One region of the Peribacillus sp. 05N428 genome, then DNA from elsewhere that is predicted to be linked to it. Evidence: riboswitches for the same ligand, from Rfam matches in the RefSeq annotation. Region 1 holds a riboswitch; the other holds the start of a gene.
What was found. Region 1 has a riboswitch for lysine ahead of AC1DIV_RS04535 (aspartate kinase). Riboswitches for the same ligand answer to the same signal wherever they lie in the genome.
Positions count from the first base shown of each region.

Region 2: another riboswitch for lysine. It lies ahead of dapA (4-hydroxy-tetrahydrodipicolinate synthase); the one in region 1 lies ahead of AC1DIV_RS04535 (aspartate kinase).

Region 1 is NZ_JBFTMS010000003.1:252,977-258,174, forward strand. Features, by position in the region: gene trxA (thioredoxin) at 141-461, shown strand; gene uvrC (excinuclease ABC subunit UvrC) at 565-2,337, shown strand; lysine riboswitch at 2,399-2,575, shown strand; gene AC1DIV_RS04535 (aspartate kinase) at 2,664-3,896, shown strand; gene AC1DIV_RS04540 (YslB family protein) at 3,960-4,433, opposite strand; gene AC1DIV_RS04545 (succinate dehydrogenase cytochrome b558 subunit) at 4,817-5,198, shown strand, end outside.
Region 2 is NZ_JBFTMS010000038.1:18,416-23,613, reverse strand. Features, by position in the region: gene AC1DIV_RS23925 (D-2-hydroxyacid dehydrogenase) at 121-1,083, opposite strand; gene dapA (4-hydroxy-tetrahydrodipicolinate synthase) at 1,212-2,108, opposite strand; lysine riboswitch at 2,244-2,422, opposite strand; gene AC1DIV_RS23915 (spore germination protein) at 2,789-4,264, shown strand; gene AC1DIV_RS23910 (GerAB/ArcD/ProY family transporter) at 4,286-5,198, shown strand, end outside.

The DNA of each region.
Region 1 (5,198 bases):
TATTTGCGCTACTGGGGAGGGTTTTTGGCCTGCATAATCACTCTTTTTTTGGACATCCTACCACTGAAGCAAAATATTAGCATCGATTTGAGCAACAGTGGTATACTGTTTTTAGTTATTTGAGTAAATTTGAGGAGGAAATATATATGGCTATTGTAAATGCAACTGACCAAACTTTCACAACAGATACTAGCGAAGGTGTCGTTCTTGTAGACTTTTGGGCTCCATGGTGTGGACCTTGTAAAATGATCGCTCCTGTTCTTCAAGAGCTTGATACTGAAATTGGCGATACAGCAAAAATCGTAAAAGTGGATGTAGATGAAAACCAAGAAACAGCTGGAAAATTCGGTGTGATGAGCATCCCGACATTAATCGTCCTTAAAGACGGTGAAGTGGTCGATAAGGTTGTTGGTTTCCAACCTAAAGAAGCACTTGCTGAACTTATTGCAAAACACGCGTAATAGTAAGTTAGCTAAAAAAAGCTTCAAGTCTGCGGACTTGAAGCTTTTTTCGCTATCTTGATATATAATGATTGTAAAAATGGGAGAACAGGAGGCTGAATGCATGAATCAACAAATAAAGAATAAACTTGCCCTTCTTCCCGATCAACCTGGTTGTTATTTAATGAAAGATCGTCAGGGAACGATCATATATGTAGGCAAAGCGAAAGTGTTGAAAAATCGTGTCCGTTCTTATTTTACGGGATCTCATGATGGGAAAACATTTCGACTCGTGAACGAGATTGAGGATTTCGAATACATCGTCACCTCTTCCAATATCGAGGCTCTTATTTTAGAGTTGAACTTAATCAAAAAACATGACCCAAAATATAATGTCATGCTAAAGGATGATAAGACGTATCCTTTCATCAAGCTGACTGCGGAACGCCACCCGCGTCTAATCATTACGCGAAAGGTCAAAAAAGACAAAGGGAAATATTTTGGTCCTTATCCGAATGCATTTGCAGCTAACGAAACGAAAAAATTGCTCGACCGCATCTATCCCCTAAGAAAATGCAATACGTTACCGGATCGCGTTTGTCTCTACTATCACCTTGGCCAGTGCCTTGCCCCATGTGTATATGATGTAGAGGAACAGGAATATAAAAAAATGGTCGATGATATCAACCGGTTCTTGAACGGCGGGCATACTGAAATAAAAAAAGAACTGACTGAAAAAATGCTGGAGGCATCGGAAGAGCTCGATTTCGAGAGGGCCAAGGAGTTCCGTGACAAGATTGCCCACATCGATATTACGATGGAAAAGCAGAAAATGATGACGACCGATTTCATCGACAGGGATGTATTTGGCTTTGCCTATGATAAAGGCTGGATGTGCGTTCAGGTATTTTTTGTCCGGCAGGGTAAATTGATAGAAAGGGATGTTTCGCTTTTTCCGGTCTACGATGAACCGGAACAGGAACTTCTTACATTCCTCGGTCAGTTTTACGAGATTACGAACCACTTTAAACCAAAGGAAATCTTGCTGCCAGAATCTGTGGATGCCGAAATGGCCGAAGGGCTGCTTGGTGTCAAAACGATTCACCCGAAACGGGGAGCGAAAAAAGACATGCTTAAATTGGCGAATAAAAATGCCTCCATCGCCCTTCAGGAAAAATTCTCTTTGATTGAAAGGGATGAAGAAAGAACGATCAATGCGGTGGAAAACCTCGGGAAACAACTGGGTATCTACACCCCGCATCGAATTGAAGCTTTTGATAACTCCAATATCCAGGGAAGTGACCCCGTTTCCGCTTTAGTCGTGTTCATTGATGGGAAGCCGGAAAAAAGAGAGTACCGCAAATATAAGATCAAGACGGTCCAGGGACCTGATGATTATGAATCGATGCGTGAAGTGGTCAGAAGAAGATATTCACGAGTATTGAAAGAAGGGCTGCCGCTTCCGGACTTGATCATCATTGATGGCGGAAAGGGACATGTCGAAGCGGTAAGGGATATTCTGGAAAATGAATTAGGCTTGGATATTCCACTTTCAGGCCTCATTAAGGATGAAAAGCATAGAACCTCGCAATTGATGATCGGAAATCCGCTTGAACTTGTACCTCTTGATTCAAGGAGCCAGGAATTTTACCTATTGCAAAGAATTCAGGATGAAGTGCATCGGTTCGCGATTACGTTTCATCGCCAGCTACGCGGGAAAAATGCGGTTCACTCCCAGCTTGATGATATTCCAGGAGTCGGGGAAAAGCGAAGGAAGCAATTATTAAGGCATTTTGGATCATTGAAGAAAATCAAAGAGGCGACGGCCGAGGAAATCATGGAAGCTGGCATGCCAAAAGGGGTAGCCGAGGGAATCGTTAGAAAATTACAAGAATAATCTTGCTACCGATAAATCTCTATGCTATGATTAAAAGGAATTTTTAACTAGACAACTTAAAAGTGCTGATAGAGGTGCGGAATTCAAGAGTAAAAACCTGGAGAAGTATGAGCTTCCATGAAAGGTTTTGAAAGGGGACGCCGCCGAAGGAAGACAAGACTCATACCTTGTCCTCCTGGTCCGACATTTAAGAAATGGCGGATTGTCAGGGTTTATACCCTGGAGAGCTATCTCACTGTGTTTACAGTATTAGATATGTGACCACAGCAATGAGATATTTCTCATTGCTTTTTTTATTGCCTAAAAAGTAGAGAGGGTGCATGAGGATGGCATTAATCGTTCAAAAATTCGGCGGAACATCCGTCGGTAGCGTAGAAAAAATCAAAAATGTTGCCAATCGGGTAATCGAGGAAGCGGAGAATGGAAATGAGGTGGTCGTCGTTGTTTCAGCTATGGGGAAAACAACGGACCAATTGGTTTCCATGGCGCGTGATATTTCCGGATCCCCGAGCAAGAGGGAAATGGATATGCTATTGACGACTGGGGAACAAGTAACGATTTCCCTGTTAACGATGGCATTGATTGAAGAAGGACATGAAGCCATTTCGTATACTGGCTGGCAGGCTGGCATGCAAACGGAATCCGTTCATGGGAATGCCCGGATTTTAAACATCGATGCCACGAGGATCCAAGCTCAGCTTCAGGAGAAGAAAATAGTGGTGGTAGCCGGTTTCCAGGGTAACGATGCAAATGGGGAAATCACTACCTTAGGGCGAGGAGGATCCGATACGACGGCGGTTGCCATCGCTGCAGCGCTGAATGCGGATAGATGCGATATTTATACGGATGTAACGGGTGTTTTCACAACGGACCCACGCTCCATAAAAGGCGCGCGAAAACTCCAATCCATTTCTTACGATGAAATGCTGGAACTTGCCAACCTGGGGGCGGGGGTCCTTCACCCAAGGGCTGTCGAATATGCAAAAAATTATCAAATTCCGCTTGAAGTCCGTTCAAGCATGGAGAGAGAATCAGGTACGATCATAGAGGAGGAAGCAACTATGGAAGAAAACTTAATTGTACGCGGCATTGCTTTTGAAGACAGTATTACGAGGGTCACAATATATGGTTTGCCCCAATCACTTGGTGCATTATCCACAATCTTCACGACGCTTGCGAAAAACCGGATCAATGTGGACATCATCATTCAAAGCATGACTGCCGAGGATACGACGAATCTATCTTTTTCCACAAAAAGTGAAGATACGGAAGCGGCCTTGATCGTGCTGGAAAATAATAAAGAACAATTGGGGTTCGACCGAGTCGAAACGGAGAGCGGGTTGGCCAAAGTGTCCATCGTCGGTTCTGGTATGGTATCCAATCCGGGAGTGGCTGCCGAAATGTTTGAAGTGATGGCCAATACAGGCATCCAGGTGAAAATGGTCAGCACATCGGAAATTAAAGTTTCGACCGTCGTCAATGAAAAGGAAATGGTGAAGGCGGTTGAATCCCTTCATGAAGCATTTAAACTTGGTCAGCATGCAAATGTGCTAGCTTAAGTGTCAGGAGTCCAATAAAAAACAGACTTCCGGTAAAAAGGGTAAGTCTGTTTTCAGGGCTCATTAGATTGGATCTCTGGGATCCCATTGGATGGTGAATATCACTTTTTTTGCGCGGCGTTTGATTTCTTCCGTTGATTCGCTGAGGAATTTTTTTTGCAGTGTAAACTGCTCGGCAAGGAAACCGGCTTCAAGTTGGAAGTGACAATCAGGGTGTAAATCCAAACGGCGGCTGATTATTTCACCTGTCAGGGATAATTCCATCTCGTGTTTCGTATATTTCAAGATTTCCAGATTGCCCCATCCAGCGTTTTGGAAGAATTCAATCACTTCCTGATCGCCATTCAATGGGAATTTTCTTGCTAATTGTTTACCTGCCCAATAGAGGATTTGATTAGAGTCTTTTCCGAGAATATCGTTCAATAGAACTTCTCTGATTAATTCGTATCCGAAAGCTGGAACTTGGAATTCTTCAGTTGTTTGAATTTCTTCAGTTTGAATCTCTTCTTCTATCGCAGCAGCAATATTTTTTTTCATAATTTATCGCCTCTTTCTGTAAATCTATTATAAACGTATTTCTTTTGCAAATTATACTGTTTTTTATTTATTTAAATCACAATTGGAAAAAAATGAGAAATTATACCGGGATATTAATAGTTAAATTAGAAATTTCTTCAAAATATCATCTTGACAAACAAAAAATAGCCAATATAATCCAATAAAATCTATTCTGAAAAAGAGATTTCTTGTATCCGTTTTCTTGACGCACATAGAAGTCAGGAGTAAAATGGACATGTCACATAATTGTAAAGGAAGTATAGAGGAGTTTTTTGACTCTATACTGTATTTTCACGCGGAGATAAAAGGTAGCCACCAGTTTATCTTTGCATGATTTTTCACAAATTAAGGGGGGGCACTTAGTGGCAAAAAATCGTGAGTTTGGGAATCGCAGGCTTCATTCACTTCTAGGAGTAATTCCAATTGGTCTATTCCTAATTTTTCATTTATCGGTAAACTTTATGGCAACAAAAGGAGAAGAAACTTTTAATGGGGCAGTTCATTTAATTGAGTATACGCCCGTGAAGATTTTGGTAGAATGGGTCGTCATCTATCTACCGCTCATTTTCCATGCTGTGTACGGAATTTATATTGCCTTTACAGCAAAAAACAATTTAGGCAGATTTAGTTTCTTCCGTAACTGGATGTTCATGCTGCAACGCCTAACTGGAATCATAACGTTGATTTTCCTTGTTTGGCATATATGGGCAACTAGAATTCAAGCAGCTATGGGTGCTGAAGTTA
Region 2 (5,198 bases), on a different contig from region 1:
ATCGAAAAAAGTATCTATTGTGAGGGGATTTTTGATTTGTAAGAGGAATATAGAGCTAAATAAATGTAAGCCGCATTCCTTCGATGAAAAATGCGGCTGTTTCAAAAATTATTTAAGGGTTTAATACCCTCGATTCCGATCTACCATTCCACTTAATGGTTGTTCACTTGAAAATCGCCTTAAATTTTCTATGAAAAAGTTGCTCACTTCGTTAATCGTACTGGGCCCTGACAGGTGGGAAGTGACAAACACATTGGGCATGGACCAGAAGGCATGTTCTTTTGGCAACGGTTCTGTCTCAAATACATCAAGGACTGCTCCCTGAAGATGTCCTTCCCGCATGACAGATAGTAAAGCCCCTTCATCTATCAATGCGCCGCGGCCAACGTTGATAAGGTAAGCGTTGGGTTTCATCGCTAAAAGTAGGTCCTGGTTAATGATATGATAAGTGGAATCCGTTAAAGGAAGCGTCAGGACCAAATAATCCAGGTCTTTTACAAATTCACCCCATTGATCTGGAGTAAAGTGGAGATCCACGAGTGTTGCTTGTTTTCCACTAAAGCTTAACCCATGTACATTCATATCAAATGCTCGGGCTTTACGAACAAGTTCAGCGCCAATCGATCCAAGTCCAGCGATCCCGATTGTTTTCCCTTTTAGGGTTTCAGAAATGAAAGGATCCCACCTTCGCTCCAATTGCGATTGTTTCATCCGAGGACCGTCTTTCACTATGTCCAAGAGAAACAAAAATACATATTCAGAGATGTAAGCACCAAATTGGTCAATAATTCGAGTTATTGTAATGTTTTGAGGTATCGAATTGTCTGCTATCAAATCATTGACCCCTGCTCCCATTGATTGAAACCAGCGAACAGATGCGGCTATTGGTTTACATAGTAATTGTGTAGGAAAATTCCACCCCAAGATAACTTCAGTGCCTGGTAAATATTTTTCTGCTTCCTCCAAAGTTTTCGCTGTCTTCACCGATATGAACCCACTATTGCGGATACGATCAGCATAAGCATCGACCTCTGTCTGAATAGGACTAAATACAAGAATGTTTGGTTTGTGTGTACCCCCCATTGGCTCTCTCCTTATTGATTCTTTAAATATAGTGTAAATTCTTCCACCTGAGTCGTACATGGATAAAAAAACAGTGCATTACTTTCGAGTATGCACTGCTTTTTAAAATTTCTCCAGAATCATTCGTTTTATTTATTTAACAAAATGGCTTCTGCGTTACTAGGCTGCAGAGCTGTTTGCAGTGTTCTTTTTTCTTCATCGTTTAAAGGGACCAATGGTAAGCGGACACCTCCAACATTTAATCCCCGCATATTTAATGCTGATTTTACTGGTGCCGGGCTTGGTGCAGCAAATAATGCTTTCATGATTGGAAGAAGTGTACGATGTGCAGCGGCAGCACCATGGACATCACAATTTTTAAAGCTATTGATCATTTCTTGCATTTCATTGCCAATTATGTGTGAAGAAACCGAAACGATGCCTGCTCCACCGATGGCTAAAACCGGTAATGTTAACCCATCATCGCCGCTGTATAAAGTAAAATCACTAGTTGTTTTGCTTATGATTTGTGCCATGGCATCCAAGTCACCACTTGCTTCTTTTACTGCCACGATATTGGTGATTTTTGAGAGGCTGACAATCGTCTCCACTGACATGTTTACAACACTTCGACCTGGAATGTTATAAAGCATTACCGGTAATGAAGTGGAATGGGCAATAGCGCTAAAGTGCTGAAATAATCCTTCTTGAGACGGCTTGTTATAGTATGGGGTAACGAGCATGATTCCGTCGACTCCTGCTGCCTCCGCTTGCCTTGTCAAGCTGATGGAAGCTCTCGTGTTATTTGAGCCGGTTCCAGCTATGACTGGAACTCTTCCATCAACAACTTCTACAACAAATTTGAATAAATCCACTTTCTCTTCTTGAGTTAATGTAGGGGACTCTCCAGTTGTACCGGCTATTACTAATCCATCAGAACCATTAGCAATTAAATAGTTTACTAAAGTTCTCGTAGCATTAAAATCAACCTCTTCATTATGATTGAACGGGGTAACCATTGCGGTTAAAACTTGGCCAAAATTCATAACTTCACACCCTTTTGTATAATTTTTTAAAAATATTCAGAGGTGGTTAGGGCCATTCAGGAGTAAACGCAAAAAAGCAACAACGAGGATTCGCTGCTGCATTAGAAACAATATTTACCAAGAAAATGTTTCCGCGCATAAGATAGCCCTCCATATAGTTTCCTATATGACAGTCCTGTATTTATTCAATAGCAGAACCAGCTTCAAGAACATGAGATTCTTTCCGCTTCGGCAAATTCCCCTTTCCACAATAGTCATAGGATCTCATTCTCCTCAAAATGTGTACTAATGGTCTTTGCTCCTCTATCCTCACTTCAAAAGATTCCGAAGTAAGAAAATATTTAATTGATTGTAATATAACAGGGAATCCATTCTGTTGCAAGCCTAATTATGAAGTTTTTTAAGAATGCTAGAAATCTATGGAAATGGCTAGAGTATTGGGGTGGATTCATCTTTATTCGTTATAAGTTGAATAAATATTTAATGGACGAGGGTTCTAAACGAGGGAGTAGTAGAAAATACAACTCCCCTTTTATGATTCTTTTTTATTTATTCGATTAAAACTCAAATTACAGTTGGCCACTAATTTTAATCGGTAATTTCAACTAAGTATTCGTGCGTATAAAAACCTTCAATTCGTAAATAATATCCATATCTTACAATCAAAGGAGTGAAGTCTATTGAAAAGATATTCATTCTTTAAAAAGCAAGAAATTCATAAATCTACAGACTTCACTGATGTACTCAAACATCTGCAAAAGTCCAAGGACTTCACAAGCTTTACACTCGATTTTGAAAATGAAATATACTGTGTATCTTTTTTCGATACATTAATTGATAAAGATATAATGCATAGGGACCTCCTTCCTTTTTTACATACAAATTCTTCAACTCTGGAAGAGCTTGTACACAACTTGCCAATAGAGGGGCTTGTTTTTACAAAAAATCCTGCTGAACTACAAAGTCAGCTGTTAATGGGTTATATAGCCATTACATTAAATAATCAATCTGATCAAGCAGTTTTAGTTAAAGCAGCAAATAACACTTCGAGGCAAGTTACACTGCCAGAGGTAGAGTTCAGTGTTGTCGGTCCGAAAGAGGCACTGGTCGAATCACTTGATACGAATATATATTTAATCCGAAAACGGCTTCCAATTGCAGAACTTGCTGTTGAAGAAATTATTGTTGGGAAGTTATCCAAAACAAGAGTAGCTGTGATTCATATAGAAGGAATTGCAAATAGCGAGAATGTAGAAACCGTCATACAGCGCATATCTGATTTAAGGGTTAACCAAATAATTGATAGCTCCTATATTTCCCAAATGATTGAAGATAATAAAAATTCTCCTTTTCCTCAATTTATCGATACGGAACGACCTGATCGATTGGCTGCAGTACTTGGAGAAGGCAAAGTAGTGATCTTGGTGGATGGAGCTCCACATGGCTTACTTGGGCCCTCTACATTCTTTGAGTACTTTGCGGCATTCGAAGATTATTTTCTCAACTGGACAATTGCCTCATTCTTTAGGCTTATTCGTTTTTTTGCTGTATTGTTTTCCATCTTAATGACCCCCATATATGTCGCAATTCTCACCTATCATTATGAGTTGATCCCAAAGGATTTAGTCAGTACGCTTGTGATTTCTCGTAGCGGAATTCCATTTCCACCGATTTTAGAAGCATTAATCTTGGAATTAGCCATCGAACTTCTCAGGGAGGCAGGAGCTAGACTGCCGACTAAAGTAGGTCAAACAATAGGTATCGTAGGTGGTATTGTTATTGGGACGGCATCTGTTGAAGCAGGGCTGACGAGTAATGTATTGTTAATTCTTGTTGCATTGTCGGCTCTTGGTTCTTTTACTACACCTGTTTATCAAATGGGTAATACCATTCGCTTAATTCGATTTCCTCTCCTACTCATGGCTTACTTTTTAGGATTATTGGGTATAGCTATCAGTTTTTGTTTTTTGCTTGTGCATTTACTGAGGGTAACTTCCTTAGGGAGGCCATTTCTTGAACCATTATATCCGCCAAGGATTTATGATATGCGGGATGCCTTGATTCGTTTACCATTTTTTCTTCAGGCTAAACGTCCAATTGAGGTTCAGACGGAAGACACCGTTCGGTTAGAACCCAAGGAAGATACTAAAGACTAAGTGAGAGTGGAGGTTTCTTACATGAACGATAAAAGTGATCAAATCTCGCCTTTTCTAGTCTTCTTTTTAATCGTTAAAATTCAGGTAGGTGTAGGGGTCCTGGGATTTCAAAGGATAATCATTAAATCTGCTGGCCATGATGCTTGGATGGCGGTCATTATAAGTGGTGTAGTCTTTTCATTGGGTATTTGGGGTATGTACAACCTATTAAATCGGCACGATATGGACTTAATAGGCATACAGAAACGACTTTTTGGAAAGTGGCTTGGCGGTTTACTAAATATCATTTGGATACTGTATTGGCTGATGGTGGGGATTTCTGTTTTAAGATCCTATCTTGAAATCGTTCAATCCTGGGTATTCCCCCAAATTAACACATGGTTGGTGACCTCCATATTTGCTTTATTAATTTATTATGTGGTTTTAGGTGGGTTTAGAGTGGTCGCCGGTATTTGTTTTTTAGGGATCAGTATCCCTTCTTATTTAATTCTAACTTTTTATTTCCCGCTGGAATTTACACATTTTCGCAACCTATTGCCCATATGGGATCATTCTCTTAAAGAAATGGCCCTTGCATCTAAGCAAATGTCATATAGCTATTTAGGCGTTTCCACTTTAATGATGTATTATCCATTAGTTAAGCATCGTAAAAGTTCACAAAAGTGGGCGCAACTAGGAAATCTTACTTCTGTTTTCCTTTATTTATGCCTAACGATCCTGACAATAGGGTATTACAGTGAAGGCCAAATCAGTAGATATATTTGGGCAACTTTGTCTTTTTGGGGAATTGTACAAATGCCTTTTGTTGAACGGTTTGAGTACATAGGAATCGCTACATGGGTCTTAGTTTTAGTACCTAGTGTATGTCTCTATATGTGGGTTTCGGCAAGGGGGATTTCACAATACTTTAAAATGAAGCAGAAAACAATTTATG